3 regions of the Mesorhizobium sp. M0621 genome follow, and region 1 is predicted to be linked to each of the others. Evidence: predicted binding sites of a transcription regulator. Region 1 holds the regulator's gene; each other region holds the start of a gene.

Region 1 (6,753 bases):
CTCATCATCACATTGACGGTTCTCGCGCTCAGCATCGTTGCTCGCAGCCTGACCGGACGCAGAGAGGACAAATGAGCCAGATGTTGTCTCCAGACATGACGATTGCCGCCGAGGCCACCGCCAAGGCCAAGATCGAGGTCAAGAACCTCAACTTCTACTACGGCCAGTCGAAGGCGCTGAAGGACATCACGCTGTCCTTGCCGGAGCGCAGCGTCACCGCCTTCATCGGGCCTTCGGGCTGCGGGAAGTCGACGCTGCTGCGCGTCTTCAACCGCATCTACGAGCTCTATCCCAAGCAGACCGCCGAAGGTCAGGTGCTGCTCGACGGCCAGAACGTCCTCGACCGCTCGCAGGATCTCAACCTTTTGCGGACCAAGATCGGCATGGTGTTCCAGAAACCGACACCATTTCCGATGTCGATCTATGAAAACATCGCTTTCGGCGTCAGGCTCTATGAGAAGCTCAGCAAGTCCGAGATGGACGGTCGCGTCGAGCAGGCGCTGAAGCGGGCAGCACTCTGGACCGAGGTCAAGGACAAGCTCAACGCCAGCGGCCTCAGCCTCTCCGGCGGCCAGCAGCAGCGGCTCTGCATCGCCCGTACCGTGGCGGTGAAGCCGGAAGTCATCCTGCTCGACGAGCCGGCCTCGGCGCTCGATCCGCTGTCGACCGCCAAGATCGAGGAGCTGATCGACGAGTTGCAAGCCGACTACACGATCGTCATCGTCACCCACAACATGCAGCAGGCGGCGCGCGTGTCGAAGCAGACGGCCTTCATGTATCTGGGCGAGCTGGTCGAGTTCGACCGCACCGAGAAGATCTTCACGTCGCCCCGCGAGAAGCGCACGCAGGATTATATCACCGGCCGGTTCGGCTGAGTTCAGGCATACGAGGGACAGGATCATGAGCGAACACACAGTCGCTTCTTTCGACGAGGATCTCGGTCAGATCAGCAAGCTCATCAGCGACATGGGCGATCTCGCCAGCTCGATGGTCGGCGGTGCGACCAAGGCGCTTTTGAATTCCGACAACGCGCTGGCACAGCGTGTCGTCTCCGACGACGCCATCATGGATGCGCGTCAGCGCGAGCTCGACGATCGCGCCATCACGTTGATCGCCAAGCGGCAGCCGATGGCCGACGATCTGCGCCATGTCGTCGGCTCGATCCGCATGGCCGGCGATCTCGAACGCATCGGCGACCTTGCCAAAAACATCGCCAAGCGCGTCGGTACTGTCGGCCTCAGCGTCACGCCGCGCGACCTTTCGCACTCGATCGATGGAATGGCGCAACTGGTGTTGATCCAGGTGCAGGGCGTCATCGAGGAATATGCGGCCCGCGACGCCGAGGCGTTGGCAAAACTACGCGCCGACGACGAGCGCATCGATGTCAAGTACACGTCGGTGTTCCGCGAACTGCTGACCTACATGATGGAAGATCCCCGCAACATCACGGCGTGCACGCATCTGTTGTTCTGTGCCAAGAACCTCGAGCGCATCGGCGACCACGTGACCAACATCGCCGAAAATGCCTATTATGTTTTGACCGGTACGCAGCTGCCCGCCAATCGTCCGAAGCAGGACGAGACGGCAATGTCCGCGCCGGCGGCATGACAGGAGTGACCGGCCGATGATCGCGCCACGCATCATGGTGGTGGAGGATGAGGAGCCGCTAGGCGTGCTGCTCCGCTATAATCTGGAGTCCGAAGGTTACCAGGTCGAGGTGGTGACGCGCGGCGACGAGGCCGAGATCCGGCTGCAGGAGAACGTTCCCGACCTTCTGGTGCTCGACTGGATGGTGCCGGCGGTTTCCGGCATCGAACTCTGCCGGCGCCTGCGAATGCGCTCCGAGACCGAGCGGCTGCCGATCATCATGCTGACCGCGCGCGGCGAGGAGAGCGACCGTGTGCGCGGCCTCTCGACCGGCGCCGACGATTATCTGGTCAAGCCGTTCTCGACACCGGAGTTCATGGCCAGGGTCAAGGCGCTGTTGCGCCGCGCCAAGCCGGAAGTGCTGTCCAGCGTGCTCAAGGTCGGCGACATCGTGCTCGATCGTGAATCGCACCGGGTCTATCGCAAGAAGAGCGAGATCCGGCTCGGACCGACCGAATTCCGCCTGCTCGAATTCATGATGCGCCATCCCGGCCGCGTGTTCTCGCGCAGCCAGCTGCTCGACAATGTCTGGGGCGAGACGATCTACATCGACGAGCGCACGGTCGACGTGCATGTCGGCCGGTTGCGCAAGGCGGTCAACAATGGCCGCATGCCGGACGTGATCCGCACCATTCGCGGGGCGGGCTACGCGATCAGGGAAGACTAAAGCGCGTCGCGGTTGAACGGATTTAGGCGACGCGCTTTAGGTGTTTGTTTTTTATGCATGTCGTTTTCCCAAAACTGGAGTGCGCCCCTAGGGGTGGACACTGATCAGGCTGCGGTTTTGCCCGTCTGCCGGATGTGTTGATCCTCGAACTGTTGCGGGCTGAGATATCCCAGCGCCGAATGGAGCCTGCGTTTGTTGTAGACCTGGTCGATGAAGTGGGGAAGGTGTTCGGCAACGTCCTCGAAGGTTTCAAGCGCCATCGGATAAACCGCCTCGAGCTTCAGGGTCTTCATGAAGCTCTCCGCTTTGGCATTGTCATAAGGATTGCCCTTGCGGCCCATTGAGCCGGCCAGACCATGGCCGGCGAGAAGCTGCCGGTAAGTCTCGGCGGCATATTGGGAGCCGCGATCGGAATGATGAACGCAGCCTAGCGGTGGCTTTCTGCGCTCGATTGCGGCGCGCAAGGCGGCGCCCGTCAGGCGGGCATCGATCGCGCGGCTGATAGCGTAGCCGACGATCATGCGCGACCAGACATCGAGAATGATGGCGACGTAGACGAAGCGGATCGGTAGCGCGACATAGGTGATGTCGCCGACCCAGAGTTGGTTCGGACCGGTCGGAACGATGTCCTTTGCCAGATTGGGGAAGATCGGACTGTTGTGATTGCTGTCGGTCGTAGCGACGAACCGGCGTCTGACCTTCGGTTGCAGGCCGTGGTCGCGCATCAGGCGGCGGATCTTCTTGTGGTTCACCACAAAGCCTTGCTGACGCAGCGCCGCGCCCACGCGGCGATAGCCATAAAACTCGAATTCGTCGCAGATCGAGACCATCGTCTCGACGATAGCGGTATCATCGGCCGGTCATTCCGGGCGGTCATAAAAGCTGGAACGCGCCAGATCCATCAGCCGGCAGCCTTTGGCGACACTGAGACCACGGGGCCGGTGATGACGGACGTAATCCCGCTTTTCGGCCGCGGAGCGCTTTTCAGAGCCCCCTTTAGAAACTCCAGTTCCAGAGCCTGCTTGCCGACAAGTCGCTCAAGCGCGGCAATCCGCGCCTCATATTCCGTGATCAGAGTGGCCGAAGCCGTATCTTCATCGAAGCCGCCTGCCTCATACTTGCCAATCCAGACACGGATCGGAGTACGGGTGATATCGTGCCGTTTCGCCAAACTGTGCAGCGTCTCGCCCGACAGATATTCCTGCACGACCTGACGCTTGAACGTGATGCTGTAACTACGATGTCTTGCCACGGTTCTCTCTCCGAAAACCCGACAGCCATGGTCAATTCCTCAGGACGATCTGTCCACCCCTAGGGGCGCACTCCAAACCGAGGTCACTTTTGGGCGACATGCATTAGGTGCCTGTTCCGTCCCGATAGATCGTGACCGGGAAAACTCGATTAGCAGGCGGTCGCCAACGGCCGCGAAGGCTGGAATGTTGCATTCGTCTCATCGATGGGGAGCGAGCACGTGACGCCAGGAGCGGTCATCCCCATCAGTTTTCGAATGACCGCATTCGGGCCAAAGCGACAGGCAGTTTCTGGCGTTCTCCGATTTCCCAAACTCTGCTATCTTGCCCGCAGACTCCGGCCAACAAGCCACGCACCTCAAGAATTAATTTGAGTTAATTTATATATACGTTCTTTAAAGGACGTGTATTTTTCACAAATACACAATTTTACTAAATTTACTTCGACCTGCAGCGGGTTCCATCCTCTTTATTCATTGTGTGTGCTCCAAATATTCAATACGATCTCGGATCGAATGACGATTCCGTGGAACGATCTCGTTCTTTGCAACGTTGCTTTGAAAGCGGTCGCCGGACCTTGCGCCGAATGATTTGACCAGGTCGGACACCATGAGGAAGGATTTCTGATGAGCACGGTCTTAAACGCCAAAGGCATCCCTCTTCCCTACACCGGCGCTTCCACTCATTGGTTCTCGGCCACCGGGTCCGGGCCGGAACTGCATGGCACCTCCGGCAACGACTCCTTCTGGGGAGACGCCGGCGTCAATGTCACGATCTACGGTGGCGCCGGCGACGACTACTATCACCTCTATTCCACCAACAATAAGGTGGTTGAAGATCCCGGGGCAGGGATCGACACGATCGACACATGGATGAGCTACAAGCTCCCCGACAATTTCGAGAACCTCGTCGTTACCGGCGCCAATCGATATGCGTTCGGAAATGCGTTGGACAACATCATCAAGGGCGGATCGGGTCATCAGACGCTGGATGGCGGCAAGGGAAATGATGTCCTGATCGGCGGTGACGGCGCCGATACTTTCGCCATCTCTAAAGGAAATGGAAGTGATCTTATCTTCGATTTCGGTGCGACCGATGCGGTCCGCCTTAACGGGTATGACTTCACTTCGTTCGATGCCGTCCGTTCGCAGATGGTCCAGGTGGAATCGAACGTGATGCTGAACCTCGGATCCGACGAGATCCTGGTGTTCAAGAATACGACCATCGACAAGTTGCAGCCCACCCAGTTCGAACTTCCGATCGACAAGTCCGGCATGACTTTGTCCTTCTCCGACGATTTCAACACGCTGAGCCTTCGGGACGGGCAGGACGGCACCTGGAATTCCAATTTCTGGTGGGGAGCGCCGAACGGCAGCACGTTGAGCAGCAATGGCGAGTTGCAGTGGTATATCGACGCCAATTATGGCCCGACCAGTTCCGTCCACCCGTTCAGCGTTGAAAACGGCGTCCTCACCATCACCGCCGCGCAGGCGCCGGAGGACATCAAGCCTCTGATCAACAACTACGAATACACCTCGGGGATACTGACGACCCACGACACCTTCGCGCAAACCTACGGCTATTTCGAAATGCGGGCGGACCTGCCTGAAACGGCCGGAGCCTGGCCGGCCTTCTGGCTGCTTCCTGAAGACGGCTCGTGGCCGCCGGAGCTGGACGTTGTCGAAACGCGCGGCCAGGACCTGAACACGCTCTACATGACGGCGCATACCAATGAGACGGGAGCGCACACGAAGGTTTCGTCCACGGTGAACGTTGCGGACACCGGCGGTTTCCACACCTATGGCCTGCTCTGGACGAAGGATGAGCTCGTCTGGACCTACGATGGTGTAAAGGTCGCTCAAGCGGCGACGCCCGCCGACATGCACGATCCCATGTATATGCTGGCCGATCTCGCGGTGGGCGGCATTGCTGGCCAGCCTCCTGACCATCTGGCTACGCCGGCGGAGATGAAGATCGACTACATCCGCGCCTATACGCTGGACGACCTGCAGCACCACCCCTTGGACATCGCCGGCGACCATTCGGTCTAAGCGACGCCCTCATGTTGGGCCATAAGCTGTTAGGAGCGCGGGAATGATTGCACAGTCTGGTCTGCGGGCAGTCTTGAGGCGCGCCATCGCCGATGTCGGTGTTTTCTCGTTCCTCATCAACATCCTGCTATTGGTGATCCCCCTCTATCTCTTGCAGGTCTACGACCGCGTCCTGCCTTCCTCCAGCGTCGAGACGCTTCTTTACCTCTCTGCTATCGCGGTTCTCGCACTCGCCTTTCTCGGCCTCCTCGATGCGGTCCGCTCCGTTTACACGCAGCGCGTTGCAGCCACTGTCGATAACAGACTGGGCGCGAGGACATTCGCCGTCTCGCTTGAGGCTAAGTACGCCGGCGGAGCAGCCCTGTCTCCACTACGCGACCTTGCCTCGGTATGCGCCTTCATCAGGTCACGCGGCGCGGCGGTCTTGTTCGACCTGCCGTTTGCTCCGTTCTTCCTCGCCCTGCTGTACCTCATCCATCCTTTGCTGTTCTGGCTTACGCTGGCGGGATCTGCGCTGTTGCTTGCGCTGGTCGTGGCAAATCAGTTTGCCACCGGCAGGAATGACGCCTTGTCGGCGGAACGCTCGGCTGTTGCCAGCCTGTCGGAGCAGGCCTTCGCCCGGAATGCGGAGACGCTGCGTGCCATGGGCATGGTCCAAAACGCCGCGCGAGTGTGGGGAAGGCACGTGGCGGAGGCGCTAGTCCTTCATGACCGTTCGTCGATGGCCAACGCGATTTTCAGTGGAACGTCGCGAGCCGTACGCATGATGCTTCAGCTGGCGATACTCGGTGTCGGAGCATGGCTCGTGCTGCAAGGGAAGATGACGGCCGGCATGATCTTCGCGTCTTCCCTGGTGTCGTCCCGCGCGCTGCAGCCGCTCGACCAACTGATCGGGTCATGGCGGCAGATCGTCGACGCCAGACGATCGTGGAAGCGGTTAGACAAGGCGCTTTCCGCCCAGCCGGCACAAGCGCAAAAACTGACCTTGCCGGATCCGTCCGGCGAAATTGTCGTGCAGGGCCTGATCTTTGTCGCGCCGAATGCCACGCCCGGCGCCGAACCTATCATCAAGAGACTGAACTTCCACATCGGCGCCGGCGAAGCGGTTGCGATAATAGGTCCGAGCGGAGCCGGCAAG
Region 2 (6,753 bases), on a different contig from region 1:
ATTTCGCGAGGGGAGAATTTACTCCTGTCGCAACCGGGCCCGACGCGAATTTTGCGCAAGTCATCCGATCACGGAAATGTAATTGCTGTGAACAATGTGTCGCCAGTCTGGCGGCTTTGGTGAACAGTCCGCGTGCTCTATCTCACCGGTATCAACCCCTTTCCCGGAGAGAGTCACCATGTCCACCAACACTTCAGTCGCCGGTTCCAGCGCATCCAATGCCTCGACCACCATCCTCCTCGGCCGCGTCCTGCTTGCGGTCATCTTCCTGCTTTCAGGTTTCGGCAAGCTCACCGCCATCGCCGGCACAGCCGGCTATTTCGGCAGCCTCGGCCTGCCCTTGCCGACTGTAACGGCCATTGTCGTCGGCCTGATCGAGCTTCTCGGCGGCCTCGCCATCCTCGTCGGCTTCCAGACACGAGTCGTGGCCTGGGTGCTCGCGGTTTTCACGGTCGCTACCGGCCTGGTTGCCCACACCGGTTGGGCCGACCAGATGCAGATGATCCAATTTCTCAAGAACCTCGCTATCGCGGGCGGCTTCCTCGTGCTGGCTTCCTCGGGCGCCGGCTCCTATTCGATCGACGCCAAGCGCGGCTGATCCACTACCACCAACGATCAAAAAAGAGGGGCGCGGAATTTTCCGCGCCCCTCTTTCGTTGTTTGTGCAGGCGCCCCAGCCAGCCGATTCCTGCTAAGGTGGCAGCGTCGGAATTGGCACAACCGCCCGGCTCGACCGACAACGGAGGTAACCATGCCCCGCAACGCGCTGCTTCTGCTTTCCCGGCTGCTGCTTGCCGCCCTGTTCGTGCCCTCCGGTTTCCAAGCGTTGAGCGATATTGCCGGCACCACTGGCTATTTCGCCGGCCTCGGCCTGCCGCTGCCGACGCTTGCCGCCTGGGGCACGGGACTGTTCGAACTGATCGCCGGGCTGCTCATTCTGGTTGGTTTCCAGACCCGGATCACGGCGCTGCTGCTCGCCGCCTTCTGCATTGTCGCCGGTTTCATCGGCCATTACGGCCAGGGCGGCGGCGACGCGATGCTCGCCTTCCTGCACCAGCAGATGCTGATGAAGGATATCGCCATATCAGGCGGTTTCCTGGCGCTTGCCATGGCGGGCGCCGGCGCATGGTCGGTCGACAGACGTGGCGCGGTTTGATATCTTTGCTCAGACGCGCCCGAGCTGGTCGACCCCCACTCCGTCTCGGCTTCGCCAAGCCACCTCTCCCCCGATCGACGGGGTAGAGGAAGGACGCGAGCCTATTGCCGCCAACGCTGTTTCAACGAGGCTCCCTTCCTTTCCCTCCGGAGGGGGAAAGGTGGCGCTGCGAAGCAGCGACGGATTGGGGGAAGCCGGTCCACAAACGCGAAGCCGCCGACGACCCGCTTGAATCAGATAAGACATGGCCTGCTATCAGGCAGCGGCTATTTCACCGAGACACTCGGACCGCCCTCGACGGCCAGCACCAGCCGGCGGTTGGTGATCCTTGCCAATTGCGCCAGGCGTCCGGCCGGCCGCTCGCCATAAAGGTCGGCCAGCGATGCCGGCAAGACCAGCGCCAGCACGCCATTGCCGCGCTGTTCCCATTTCAGCCTGGGCATGATGCCCGGCATCGACGCTGTCAGCAGGTAGACGACGCGCATCATTGCGGCGAGCACGCGGGCGCGCTCCAGATAACGCGGCGGAGCCAGCGCCTTGATTTCGGGCGCGATGGCTTCGTTGAAGATGCCGTCGTGACGATAGGCGTTGGCCATTGCCAGGAAGGCACGGCCGGGATGGTCGACACCGAAGAAGGACGCGTGGGCAATGATGTTGAGCGACTGCTTGCCGCGATATTCGGGATGCGCGCGCCAGCCGATGTCGGCCAGCAATGCGGCCGCATGGCGATAGCGTGCCTCATCCTCGGTCTCGTCGATGCCGAAGGCGGCAAAGGTCCTGGCAGTCCAGTCGACAAGTTCATGCGCATGGGTGACGGAGCGCGAGCGCAGCCGGGCGAGTTCCTCCGAGGCCGAAATCAACGGATCGGCCTTCTGCTCGGCCTCGTCGAGCAGCGAATAGAGAAAGCCTTCGCGCACGCCGAGCGCCGAGACGATGATCTTCGACGGCTGCATCGCCGCCATGATCTCCTGCAGCACGATGGCGCCGTAAGGCAGCAGCGAACGGCGGTTCTTGGAAACGCCCTCGATCCCCTTGACCTTCTCGATCTCGGCTTTGGCCACCTGCTTGAGGAAATTCGCCGCGCTTTCGGCCGATATCTCGTAGTGGTGCATGACGCCGAGCGGATAGTTGGTCATTTCCATGTGCAGCCGGGCGAGATTTCGCCAGGTGCCGCCGACGGCGTAAAAGGGCCTGCCCTGCCCGCCTTTCAACAGCTTTGCCTTCGCGAGTTCGTCACGCGCGATCTTTGCCGCCTGGGTCAGCGAGTTCTTGGCCATGTCCTGCAGGCGCAGGCCGCCCAGCGGCAGCGTTATGCCGTCGCCGATCGCTTCACCGTCGACATCGACCAGTTCGAGGCTGCCGCCACCCAGATCGCCGGCGATGCCATTGGCCGGATGGAAGCCGGAAATGACGCCGAGCGCCGAATAATAGGCTTCTTGACGGCCGCTGATCACACGGATCTCGGTCTTGAGCACGTCCTCGGCGCGGTGAATGAAATCGGGACCGTTGATAGCCTCGCGGGCGGCGGCGGTGGCCAGCACATACATCTGTTCGGCGCCGGCCTGGTCGGAGAGCGCGCGAAAGCGGCGGAACTCTTCCATCGAGCGGGTCACCGCCTCGGGGTCGAGCTTGCCGGTCGAAACGATGCCGCGGCCGAGACCGGCCAGCATCTTTTCGTTGAACAGCATGGTCGGCGAACGCGCCAGCCCCTCATAGACGACGAGACGGATCGAATTCGATCCGATGTCGATGATGGACAGCGGTCGGCGGTCCTGCAACCGGCCCTGGGAATCAGACAGCATCAGCCGGACGCTGCGGCGTTCTTCTTGCGGCGCTTGAACTGCGCAATGCGCTTGGGCGCATGCGACTTCAGCGCGTCACCCCGTCCCGACAGGCTCGGATTGGTCATGAAATATTCCTGCGCGTTGAACGGTTCCTCACCCTCTTCCAGCACCACGCGCCGGGAGGTTCCATCAGCCAATACGTCGAAACTTTGCTGATTGTCCATGATGTTGCCCAGCATGATCTGGCCAAGGATCTGTTCATGCACAGTTGGGTTGGTGATCGGCACCATGGTTTCGACGCGGCGGTCGAGATTGCGTGGCATGAGGTCCGCCGAAGAGATGTAGACGATCGCCTCGTCCGACGGCAGGCCGTGGCCGTTGCCGAAGCAATAGATGCGGCTGTGCTCGAGAAACCGCCCGACGATCGATTTGACACGGATGTTTTCCGACAGGCCCGGAACCTGCGGCCGCAGGCAGCAGATGCCGCGCACGACAAGGTCGATCTCGACGCCGGCGCGGCTGGCATCGTAGAGCGCGTCGATGATGATCGGATCGACGAGCGCGTTCATCTTCATCCAGATGCGTGCCGGCTTGCCTTCGACAGCATAGGCAATCTCGTCGGCAATATGCTTCAAGATGCGGCTTCTCAGCGTGAACGGCGAGATCGCCAGGCGCATTTCATCCGTCGGCTCGGCATAGCCGGTGATGAAATTGAAGAGCTGGGCGACATCGCGCGCAATCGTCGGATCGGTGGTGAAGAAGGACAGGTCGGTGTAGATGCGCGCGGTCACCGGATGGTAGTTGCCGGTGCCGAGATGCACATAATTGCGCAGCTTGCCGTCCTCGCGCCGCACCACCAGCGACATTTTCGCATGCGTCTTCAGCTCAAGGAAGCCGAACACGACCTGCACGCCGGCACGTTCCAGGTCGCGCGCCCAGCGGATGTTGGCTTCCTCGTCGAAGCGCGCCTTGAGTTCGACCAGCGCTGTAACCGACTTGCCGGCCTCGGCCGCGTCGACCAGCGCGCGCACGATCGGGCTGTCATTGGAAGTGCGGTAAAGCGTCTGCTTGATCGCCACCACTTCCGGGTCGGCCATCGCCTGGCGCAGGAACTGCACCACCACGTCGAAGGATTCGTAAGGATGGTGGACGACGATGTCCTTCTCGCGGATGGCGGCAAAACAGTCGCCGCCATGCTCGCGGATGCGTTCGGGAAAGCGCGGATTGTAAGGCGTGAATTTGAGATCGTCGCGGGGAACGGCGACGATCTCGGAAATCTGGCTGAGCGCCAGCGGACCGGTCAAGACGCTGATGCGGCTCGACGAGACACCAAGCTCGCCGGCGACGAAGTCGCGCAGTTCCGCCGGCATCAGTATGTCGAACTCGATCCGGATCACCGAGCCGCGGCGGCGCCGCTTCAGCGCCGTCTCGAACAGGCGCACGAGATCTTCCGACTCCTCCTCGACCTCGATATCGCTATCCCGGATGATGCGGAATGTGCCGGAGCCCTTGACCTCGTAGCCGGGAAAGAGCTTGCCGATATAAAGGCCGACCGCCTCTTCCAGCGGGATGAAGCGGACATGGCGCTTGCGGTCCGGCAGACGGATGAAGCGCTTGAGCGCCACCGGCAGGCGCAGCAGCGCGCTCATCTCTTCGCCGTTCTTGCGATGGCGCAATTGCAGCGCCATCGAGAAGCCGAGATTGGGGATGAACGGGAACGGGTGCGCCGGGTCGATCGACAGCGGGGTCAGCACCGGGAACACCTGCTCCTGGAAATGGTCTTCCAGCCAGATTTTCTCGTCCTTGGTCAGCGCATCGCGGGTGATGGTCTCGATGCCCTCCTTGTTGAGCAGCACCGTGAGCGCAGACAGGCTCTTCTGCTGGTCTTCCTGCAGCCGCTCGACCTCGCGCAGCAGTTGTTCCAGCTGCTGTTCGGGAGTGCGCCCGTCAGGGCTTTTCAGCACGATGCCTTCGCGCACCTGGCCGGCGAGGCCGGCGACGCGCACCATGAAAAACTCGTCGAGATTGGCGGCCGAGATCGACAGGAAGCGGACACGCTCCAGCAGCGGATGATTGAGGTTCAGCGATTCTTCAAGAACGCGCCGATTGAACTGCAGCCAGGAAAACTCGCGGTTGACGAAACGATCGGGATTGCCCCCCTCCGGGCTTGCCACCTCCGCATTGATGAATTCGCTCTGCACCGGCTTCAGTTCGTTCATATTCCGCTCTTCCACACCGTCTGCCGGCTAGGGCGCTGCGCGTCCTCCAGGACGCGCAAAGGACGCTCTACCACTCCAAGGCGACGCATGATCCTTTCCGAAAACCGACGTCGGTTTTCCGGGTCATGCGTTAACCGGCTTAACTTATCCTCTGACAGGCTTTTGCGACAGTTTCATTTCATCGAACTTGCAAAGAGGCCTGTTATGATCCAGATGCAGAAGAGACTGCGTTAAGGAGACGACGATGGCAGGCGGTTCCATTCCCCATTTCCAGAACGATGCGGGCTACCCGGCTATCGACATCGGCGTCAAGGAATTCATGTGCACGGGCGCCAACCCGCCTTTCGATCACCCGCATGTGTTTCTCGACATGGGCGACGACAACGAAAAAGTCTGCCCCTATTGCTCGACGCTCTACCGCTATTCGCCCAAGCTGAAGGCGACGGAAACGCTGCCGGCCGGGTGCATCTATATCGACCAGGCCGCCTGATTCCTTCGCGACAAACCCGATGAACGAAACGCGCTCCCGGCAGGTCGTCATCGCCGGGGCGGGCGTCGCCGGGCTGACCGCAGCGCTTGCTTTCGCCAAACACGGCTATTCCGTGCAGGTGTTCGAACAGGCGCCACGCCTGGAAGCGGTAGGCGCCGGCCTCCAGCTTTCTCCCAATGCGACGCGCATTCTTCGCCAGCTTGGCGTGCTCGACCGGCTGCTGCCGGCAGCGGTGCGGCCGGGAGCCGTGGTGTTGAAGGATGCCGCGACGCTGCGCGAACTGGCACGCGTGCCGTTGGGGCAAGCCGCCGAGACGCGCTGGCAGGCGCCCTATCTCGTCGCCCACAGGGCCGACCTGCAGAGTGCGCTGATGGCGCGCGCCGACGAGATCGCCGACATCAAGATCGTCACTGGCGCCCGCCTCCACGGCATTGCCACCGGAACCCATGGCATCACCGCGACGGTCGAGATCGACGGCAAATCCATCGCGGCCGAGGGGTTCCTGCTGATCGGCGCCGATGGCGTCTGGTCGTCGGTGCGCGGGCTTGTCGATTCGGCCAAGGGGGCTGCCTCGCCAAGAAGCCGCTTTTCCGGCGAACTGGCCTGGCGCGCGACCATTGCCGCGCAGAGTGCCGCAGGGCAGGCATTCGCAGCGATCGGCGCCAAGGACTGCGTCACCACTTTCCTGCACCCGGGCTTCCATATGGTCGCCTATCCCGTCAGCAAGGGTGACGCCTTCAACCTCGTCGCCTTCACCAAGGGCGAACGCATTGCCGAAGGCTGGTCCGGCCATGCCGACCCCGGCATCCTGACCGATGCCACGCGCGGCACGCAGCCAGGCCTTGCAAGACTGGTGGAAATGACTGGCCCCTGGCTGACCTGGCCACTCCATACGGTCGACCAGAAGCAACCCTGGACAACGCCGGACGGCATGGCGCTAATCGGCGACGCGGCCCATGCGATGACGCCGTTCGCGGCGCAAGGCGCGGCCATGGCGATCGAGGATGCGGCGACGCTTGCCGATATCATTGCCGACTCCCCTGCCGATCCTCTGGCCGCGCTTGCCGTCTGGGAGCAGTCACGGCGGCCGCGTGTCGCGCAGGT
Region 3 (6,753 bases), on a different contig from region 1:
TGCCGGAAGTCTACGAGCTGGCCGATACGCTGCATGTGTTCCGGCGCGGCAAATTGGTGGCGACGCACGGTTTTCGCGGCGCCAGCCACGAGGACATTCTTACGCAGGCTCTCGCCGAGAAACAAGAAAAGCAGGGAGGACAGATATGAGCACCGAGGCGATTGCTGTCGAAAAACCGAAACGGAACTACAATGTCCTATTCGGGCTGACGCTTCTGGCGTTGCTGGTTCTGCTCTGGATCGTTCTGTCGGTCGCGACGCCGAGCTTCGCCTCTTCCAACAACATCGCCAACCTGCTGCGGCAGGGTTCGATGATCGCCATCATGGCGGTCGGCCAGACTTTCGTCATCATCACCGGCGGCATCGACCTGTCCGTCGGCGCCGTGGTCGGCTTCGCCACCGTCGTCGTCGCCATGATGATCAATGCCGGCTTCCCCATCTGGCTCGCCATTCTGGTGACGCTGCTGGTCGGTGTTGCCATCGGCATGTTTCATGGCTTCGGCATCGTCAAGATGGGCCTGCCGCCCTTCATCATCACACTGGCGACGCTGACCTCGCTGCGCGGCATCGGCCTTTTGATGACCAACGGCAATTCGATCAACATCAACAGCGACACCTTCACAGCGTTCTCGCGCAGTTCCTTCATCGGCATCCCCAACCTGTTCTGGATGGTGATCCTGGTCGGCATTCCAGCCTATATCTTCCTGCATCACAGCCGCTGGGGCCGGTATCTGTTCTCGGTCGGCTCCAACGCCGAGGCCTCGCGCCTGTCCGGCGTCAATGTCCAGCGAACCATCTACATGGCCTACACGCTGTCCGGCCTCTGCGCGGCTTTCGTCGGCGTGCTGCTGGCCGCCCGCATCGGCATCGGCAACCCGACCCAGGCGGAGGGCTGGGAGCTGCAGGCGATCGCCTCGTCGGTCATCGGCGGCACCTCGCTGTTCGGTGCCGTCGGCTCGGTGCACGGACCGCTGCTTGGCGCCTTTATCCTGGCCACCATCAACAATGGCGCCAACCTGCTCAACGTCAACTCGTTTTGGCAGCGCATCATCACCGGCGCGCTGATCATCATCATCGTCTATTTCGACGGGCTGCGCCGCCGCGGCAAGTAACGACCCCGCAATCAATCGCCGGCCCACACCAATGGGCCGGCGATTTCATGAACGAGACTGGATTGAAGCATGAAAGCCGTCGTCTGCCGCTCGCCCGGCGATCTTGTCCTGGAAGATCGTCCCGCCCCGAGTGCACCACCTCCCGGATGGGCGCTGGTGGCGGTCAGCCATGTCGGCATCTGCGGCACCGACTATCACATCTTCGAGGGCAAGCATCCGTTCCTCGCCTATCCGCGCATCATGGGCCATGAGGTATCGGGTACCGTGGTCGAGACCGGCGAAGGCGTCGAGCTTGCCGTCGGTGAGCCGGTTGTCATCAACCCGTATCTTTCCTGCGGCAAGTGCATCGCCTGCCGGCACGGCAAGCCGAATTGCTGCGTCAGGATCGAGGTGCTCGGCGTGCATCGCGACGGCGCCATGTGCGAACGCATCCTGGTGCCGGCGCAAAATCTCTATCCTGCCAACGGCCTGTCGCTGGCCGACGCCGCCGCCGTCGAGTTCCTGGCCATCGGCGCACATGCCGTGCGGCGGGCCAAGGCGGGAACCGGCGCACGCACACTGGTCATCGGCGCCGGCCCGATCGGGCTCGGCACCGCCATCTTCGCCCGCATCGCCGACCTCGATGTAACACTGCTCGATATGAGCAGCGAAAGGCTCGCCTTCGCCGCGAACGAGCTTGGTTTCCAAACCCTCGACGGCTCGCGCGGCGCGGTGCCCGATCTGGTCAGGGAGGCAACCTCTGGCGAAGGCTTTGATGTGGTCTTCGACGCCACCGGCAATACCCAGTCGGTGCAGTCGGCTTTCGCCCATGTCGCGCATGGCGGAACATTGGTGCTGGTCAGCGTCGTCAAGGACGACATCAGCTTTTCCGATCCGGAATTCCACAAACGCGAAATGACATTGATCGGCAGCCGCAATGCGTTGCGCGCCGACTTCGACCATGTCGCCGCCTCGATCCGCAACGGCGCCGTTCCGCTGGCAAAACTCGTCACCCACCGCACCACGCTTTCCGGCACGCCGCACGATCTGGCCCGCTGGGCTCACGAAAAGTCCGGCCTGATCAAGGCTGTGATCGAGGTGGGGTCATAGCATGGCAGGCGGTGAACTCGGCCCGAATTGACGCGGCCTCGCGCAGATCGACCCCCACTCCGTCTCGGCTTCGCCGAGCCACCTCTCCCCCGATCGACGGGGTAGAGGAAGGTGCGAGCCTATAGCGGCCAACGCTCCTCAACCAGACTCCCTCCTTCTCTCCCACCGCCAGCGGGCTCCTTCCTCTCCCTCCGGAGGGGGGAGAGGTGGCTCGGCGAAGCCGAGACGGAGTGGGGGAAGGCGGTCCTCAAAGGCCAAGCCGCTGACCGGTGAGCGCGACCGAACTGACCTGATATCAGCGCGAGTCAGAAGTCACGGTCTCGTATGAGGCCGCCACTCTCTACAGTGCCGACAGCTTCAACTCCACCCGTTCTGCCGGAAACCTGGATTCGGAAAACTGGATCGGCTGGCCGTCCGGCGTGACGTTGACAGCGACTGTAACCAGCACGATGGCGCCCGGTTGCAGGTCGAGGTCTGCAAGGTCCGCCGCATCGGCGTGGCGCGCCGATAGCACGGTCGATTGCCTGAGATAGTCGTCGATGCCGAACCGGGCGAGCGATGCGGTGATCGAGCCGGTCTCCGCCATCGCGGCATCGATACCGGCAAAGCGCCGGGCATCGAACCAGCCGGCAGCGCGCGACACCGGCCGTCCGTCGGCTTCGCCGCGCGTTTCCAGGCGGATCACATCGGCTCCCTTGGCGAGCCCCAGCCCCTCGGCGACGCGCCGGCTGGCCGGCTCGACCGAGGACCCGAGCAGGACGATATGCCGTTCCGATGTCTGCCCTTGCAGGCCTGTCGAAAAGCGTGTGCGCGCACCGATGGGATAGGACAGCCGCTTGCGCGACAGCACGAAGGTGCCGCGCCCCTGCTCGGCCCGCAGCACCCCTTCCTGCACAAGGGCTGATATGGCGCTGCGCACGGTGTGGCGGTTGACGCCATAGCGCTCAGCGAGTGCCATCTCCGGCGGCAGCGCGGCGCTTTCTGCGAAATCGCCGACGGCGATCGCCTGCAGGATCTTCTCGGCGATCTGCCGCCACAGCGAGACGCCGCTGCGCCGCTCGATGCTGTCCGCTGCCAGCCGCCCGATCATTGATTGCCCCCGGTCTTCAAGTGCTTGTCATCCACCCGTCATGGACTCGCGCTAGATAATAGGTATAATTTGTATAGTTGTCTATATCAATAGATAAATTTGGCGAAGAGGAATGTTGCTGATGCGAGGACAGGAAGCCCGCGACCAGACCGAACGCAAGGCCGTCATGGCAACCCTGGCGCAATCCAGCGGCGACGACATCGTTCGGCTCTGGAACGAGGCCGGACTGCCTTCGGACGCAGAACTGCTGCGCGGCCCCGAGACCGGCCTGGTCACCGTGCGCGGCCGCATCGGCGGTGGCGGCGCGCCCTTCAATGTCGGCGAGGCGACCGTCACCCGCGCCACCGTCCGGCTGCCGTCCGGACAGGTCGGCCATTGCTATGCGCTTGGCCGCGACAAGCAGAAGGCGAAGCTGGCGGCCATCGCCGACGCATTGTGGCAGGACCCCGCCCGCCGCGCCGAGATCGAGACCGGGCTGATAGTGCCTCTGCGGTCGGCCCTGACCACGGCGCATGAACGCCGCCGCGCCGAGACGGCGGCCACGAAGGTGGATTTCTTCACCATGGTTCGCGGAGAAGACTGATGGACATCGCAGCGCAATCGATCGAAGGCGGTTTCGCCGATCCGGTCTTCAATGCCCAGACTGTGTTCCGCGCGGTCATGGACGCAATGGCGCGGCCGGGCAGCGTGCAGCCGCTGCCGGCCTTCGCCCGCCCGCCGGCGCCGCTCTCGGCGACCGCCGGTGCCATAGCGCTGGCGCTTTGCGACAACGACACCCCGCTGTGGCTCGACCCGGTTTTGCAGGCTTCCACCGCCATCAAATCCTGGCTTGGTTTCCATACCGGCGCGCCATTGGCCAACACGCCGGCCGATGCGCATTTTGCGTTGATCGCCACGCCGGCCGAGATGATGGCGCTCGACGGCTTTTCGCAAGGCACACAGGACTACCCTGACCGTTCGACCACGCTGATCCTGAATGTCAGCGATCTCGTCTCCGGCACGCCATTGTTGCTCGAAGGTCCCGGCATCGAAACCAGCGCCACGATTGCACCGGCGCAGATGCCGCGTCATTTCGTCGAGCAGTGGAAGCAGAATATCAAGCGTTTTCCGCGCGGCGTCGACATCATCCTCGCCACCGCTGATGGCATAGCCTGCCTGCCGCGCACGACGCGCATCAAGACGATGGAGGCCTGAGATGTATGTCGCGGTAAAAGGCGGCGAAGCCGCCATTGCCAACGCCCACACCCTGCTTGCCGACCGCCGGCGCGGCGACCGTTCGGTGCCGGCGCTTCGCCTCGACCAGATCGTCGAACAGCTGGCGCTCGGCGTCGACCGGGTGATGAGTGAAGGCTCGCTCTACGACCGGGAATTGGCGGCACTCGCCATCGTCCAGGCGCGCGGCGACATGATCGAGGCAATCTTCCTGGTACGCGCCTATCGCACCACGCTGCCGCGCTTCGGCTACACCAAGCCCATCGACACCGCCATCATGCTGGTCGAGCGGCGCGTGTCGGCGACTTACAAGGACCTGCCCGGCGGCCAGTTGCTTGGGCCTACTTTCGATTACACCCACCGGCTGCTCGATCCCGAGCTTGCCGCCGGCGCCGACGTCGCCGAGCCGCTGCAGCGCGAGACCGAAGCGCAAGCCATGCCGCGCGTCTCGGCGATCCTCGCCCGCGAAGGCCTGATCGAACCGGACGGCGACATGCCGCAGGACCATGTCCCCGGCGACATCACCCGCGAGCCGCTGGAGTTCCCGATGGCGCGCGACATCCGCCTGCAGGCGCTGTCGCGCGGCGACGAGGGATTCCTGCTGGCGCTCGGCTATTCCACGCAGCGCGGCTATGCCCGCAACCATCCCTTTGTCGGCGAAATCCGCATCGGCGAGGTCGAGCTGGAGCTAGACGTGCCCGAACTGCCTTTTGCTGTCCCGCTCGGCACGGTGCGCATCACCGAATGCCAGATGGTCAACCAGTTCAAAGGGTCGGCGAAGGCGCCGCCGCAATTCACCCGCGGCTACGGCCTGGTCTTCGGCCAGAGCGAGCGCAAGGCGATGGCGATGGCGCTCTGCGACCGGGCGCTGCGCGCCAGCGAGTTGGGTGAGGATGTCGTCGTCGCTGCCCAGGATGAGGAGTTCGTCATCTCGCATTCCGACAACGTCCAGGCGACCGGCTTCGTCGAACATCTGAAGCTGCCGCACTATGTCGACTTCCAGGCCGAACTCGACCTGGTGCGCCGCATGCGCGCCGAATACGACGCCCGCGAAAACCCAGCGAAGGTCGAAGAGAAAAGGGAGGCCGCGGAATGACCGCTCAACCGACAGACATCGCCACCTACAACTTCGCCTATCTCGACGAGCAGACCAAGCGGATGATCCGCCGCGCCATCCTCAAGGGCATCGCCATCCCCGCCTATCAGGTGCCGTTCGCCTCGCGCGAAATGCCGATGCCCTATGGCTGGGGCACCGGCGGCGTGCAGGTCACCGCTTCGATCATCGGTCCCGACGATGTGCTGAAGGTGATCGACCAGGGCGCCGACGACACCACCAATGCCGTCTCGATCCGCGCCTTCTTCAAGAAGGTCGCCAATGTCGCGGTGACCACCGACACAGCCAGCGCCACCATCATCCAGACCCGCCACCGCATCCCCGAGCATCCGCTGACGGCGGGCCAGGTACTGGTCTATCAGGTGCCTATCCCCGAGCCGCTGCGCTTCCTTGAACCGCGAGAAACCGAAACGCGCAAGATGCATGCGCTGGAGGAATACGGCCTCATGCATGTCAAGCTCTATGAGGACATCGCCAAGCACGGTCGCATCGCCACCACCTATGCCTATCCGGTCAAGGTCGAGGGCCGTTACGTGATGGACCCATCACCAACGCCTAAGTTCGACAATCCCAAGATGCACCGCTCGCCGGCCCTGCAGCTGTTCGGCGCCGGCCGCGAAAAGCGCATCTATGCGGTGCCGCCCTTCACCGAAGTGGTCAGCCTCGACTTCGAGGATCATCCGTTCGAGGTGCAGACCTTCGACCAGCCCTGCGCGCTGTGCGCGGCCGAGAATGTCTATCTCGACGAGGTTATCCTCGACGACCATGGCGGCCACATGTTCGTCTGCTCCGACACCGACCACTGCGAGAAGCGGCGCAACGCCCTTACCTCCCCCTTGTGGGGAGGTCGCGCCGAAGGCGCGGGTGAGGGGCTTGACCAATCTACGCTCCACTCAACCCCCACCCCGGCGCTGCGCGCCGACCCTCCCCACAAGGGGGAGGGTAAGGAGAAGCAATGACCGACGAACCGCTGCTGCGCGTCTCGGCGCTGTCCAAATTCTACGGCTCGCGCGTCGGCTGCGACAACGTCTCCTTCGACCTGTGGCCGGGCGAGGTCCTGGCTGTCGTCGGCGAGTCCGGCTCCGGCAAGACGACGCTGCTCAACTGCCTGTCGACACGGCTGCTGCCGAGCTCCGG

The links. The regulator PhoB, encoded in region 1, activates phosphate uptake and scavenging genes when phosphate is short. The targets are predictions, from matches to a motif close to TGTCATNNANCTGTCAT.
Region 2: NKI38_RS08540 (RNA degradosome polyphosphate kinase) is a predicted target of PhoB. The motif match lies at 5,324-5,340, and genes of this name have one in related genera.
Region 3: phnF (phosphonate metabolism transcriptional regulator PhnF) is a predicted target of PhoB. The motif match lies at 3,316-3,332, and genes of this name have one in related genera.

What each region holds. Positions count from the first base shown of each region.
Region 1 covers NZ_JAMYQF010000001.1:218,891-225,643, forward strand. Annotated here, with positions in the region: gene pstA (phosphate ABC transporter permease PstA) at 1-75, shown strand, start outside; gene pstB (phosphate ABC transporter ATP-binding protein PstB) at 72-875, shown strand; gene phoU (phosphate signaling complex protein PhoU) at 901-1,608, shown strand; gene phoB (phosphate regulon transcriptional regulator PhoB) at 1,625-2,314, shown strand; gene NKI38_RS01175 (IS3 family transposase) at 2,419-3,156, opposite strand; gene NKI38_RS01180 (transposase) at 3,216-3,566, opposite strand; gene eglC (endo-1,3-1,4-beta-glycanase EglC) at 4,191-5,615, shown strand; gene NKI38_RS01190 (type I secretion system permease/ATPase) at 5,659-6,753, shown strand, end outside.
Region 2 covers NZ_JAMYQF010000008.1:151,130-157,882, reverse strand. Annotated here, with positions in the region: gene NKI38_RS08555 (DoxX family protein) at 179-598, shown strand; gene NKI38_RS08550 (DoxX family protein) at 752-1,156, shown strand; gene ppx (exopolyphosphatase) at 1,423-2,958, opposite strand; gene NKI38_RS08540 (RNA degradosome polyphosphate kinase) at 2,958-5,159, opposite strand; gene NKI38_RS08535 (zinc-finger domain-containing protein) at 5,404-5,649, shown strand; gene NKI38_RS08530 (FAD-dependent monooxygenase) at 5,669-6,753, shown strand, end outside.
Region 3 covers NZ_JAMYQF010000016.1:79,521-86,273, forward strand. Annotated here, with positions in the region: gene NKI38_RS13955 (sugar ABC transporter ATP-binding protein) at 1-149, shown strand, start outside; gene NKI38_RS13960 (ABC transporter permease) at 146-1,111, shown strand; gene NKI38_RS13965 (zinc-binding alcohol dehydrogenase family protein) at 1,181-2,200, shown strand; gene phnF (phosphonate metabolism transcriptional regulator PhnF) at 2,541-3,290, opposite strand; gene phnG (phosphonate C-P lyase system protein PhnG) at 3,412-3,873, shown strand; gene phnH (phosphonate C-P lyase system protein PhnH) at 3,873-4,484, shown strand; gene NKI38_RS13985 (carbon-phosphorus lyase complex subunit) at 4,486-5,598, shown strand; partial or broken gene NKI38_RS13990 (alpha-D-ribose 1-methylphosphonate 5-phosphate C-P-lyase PhnJ) at 5,595-6,434, shown strand; gene phnK (phosphonate C-P lyase system protein PhnK) at 6,572-6,753, shown strand, end outside.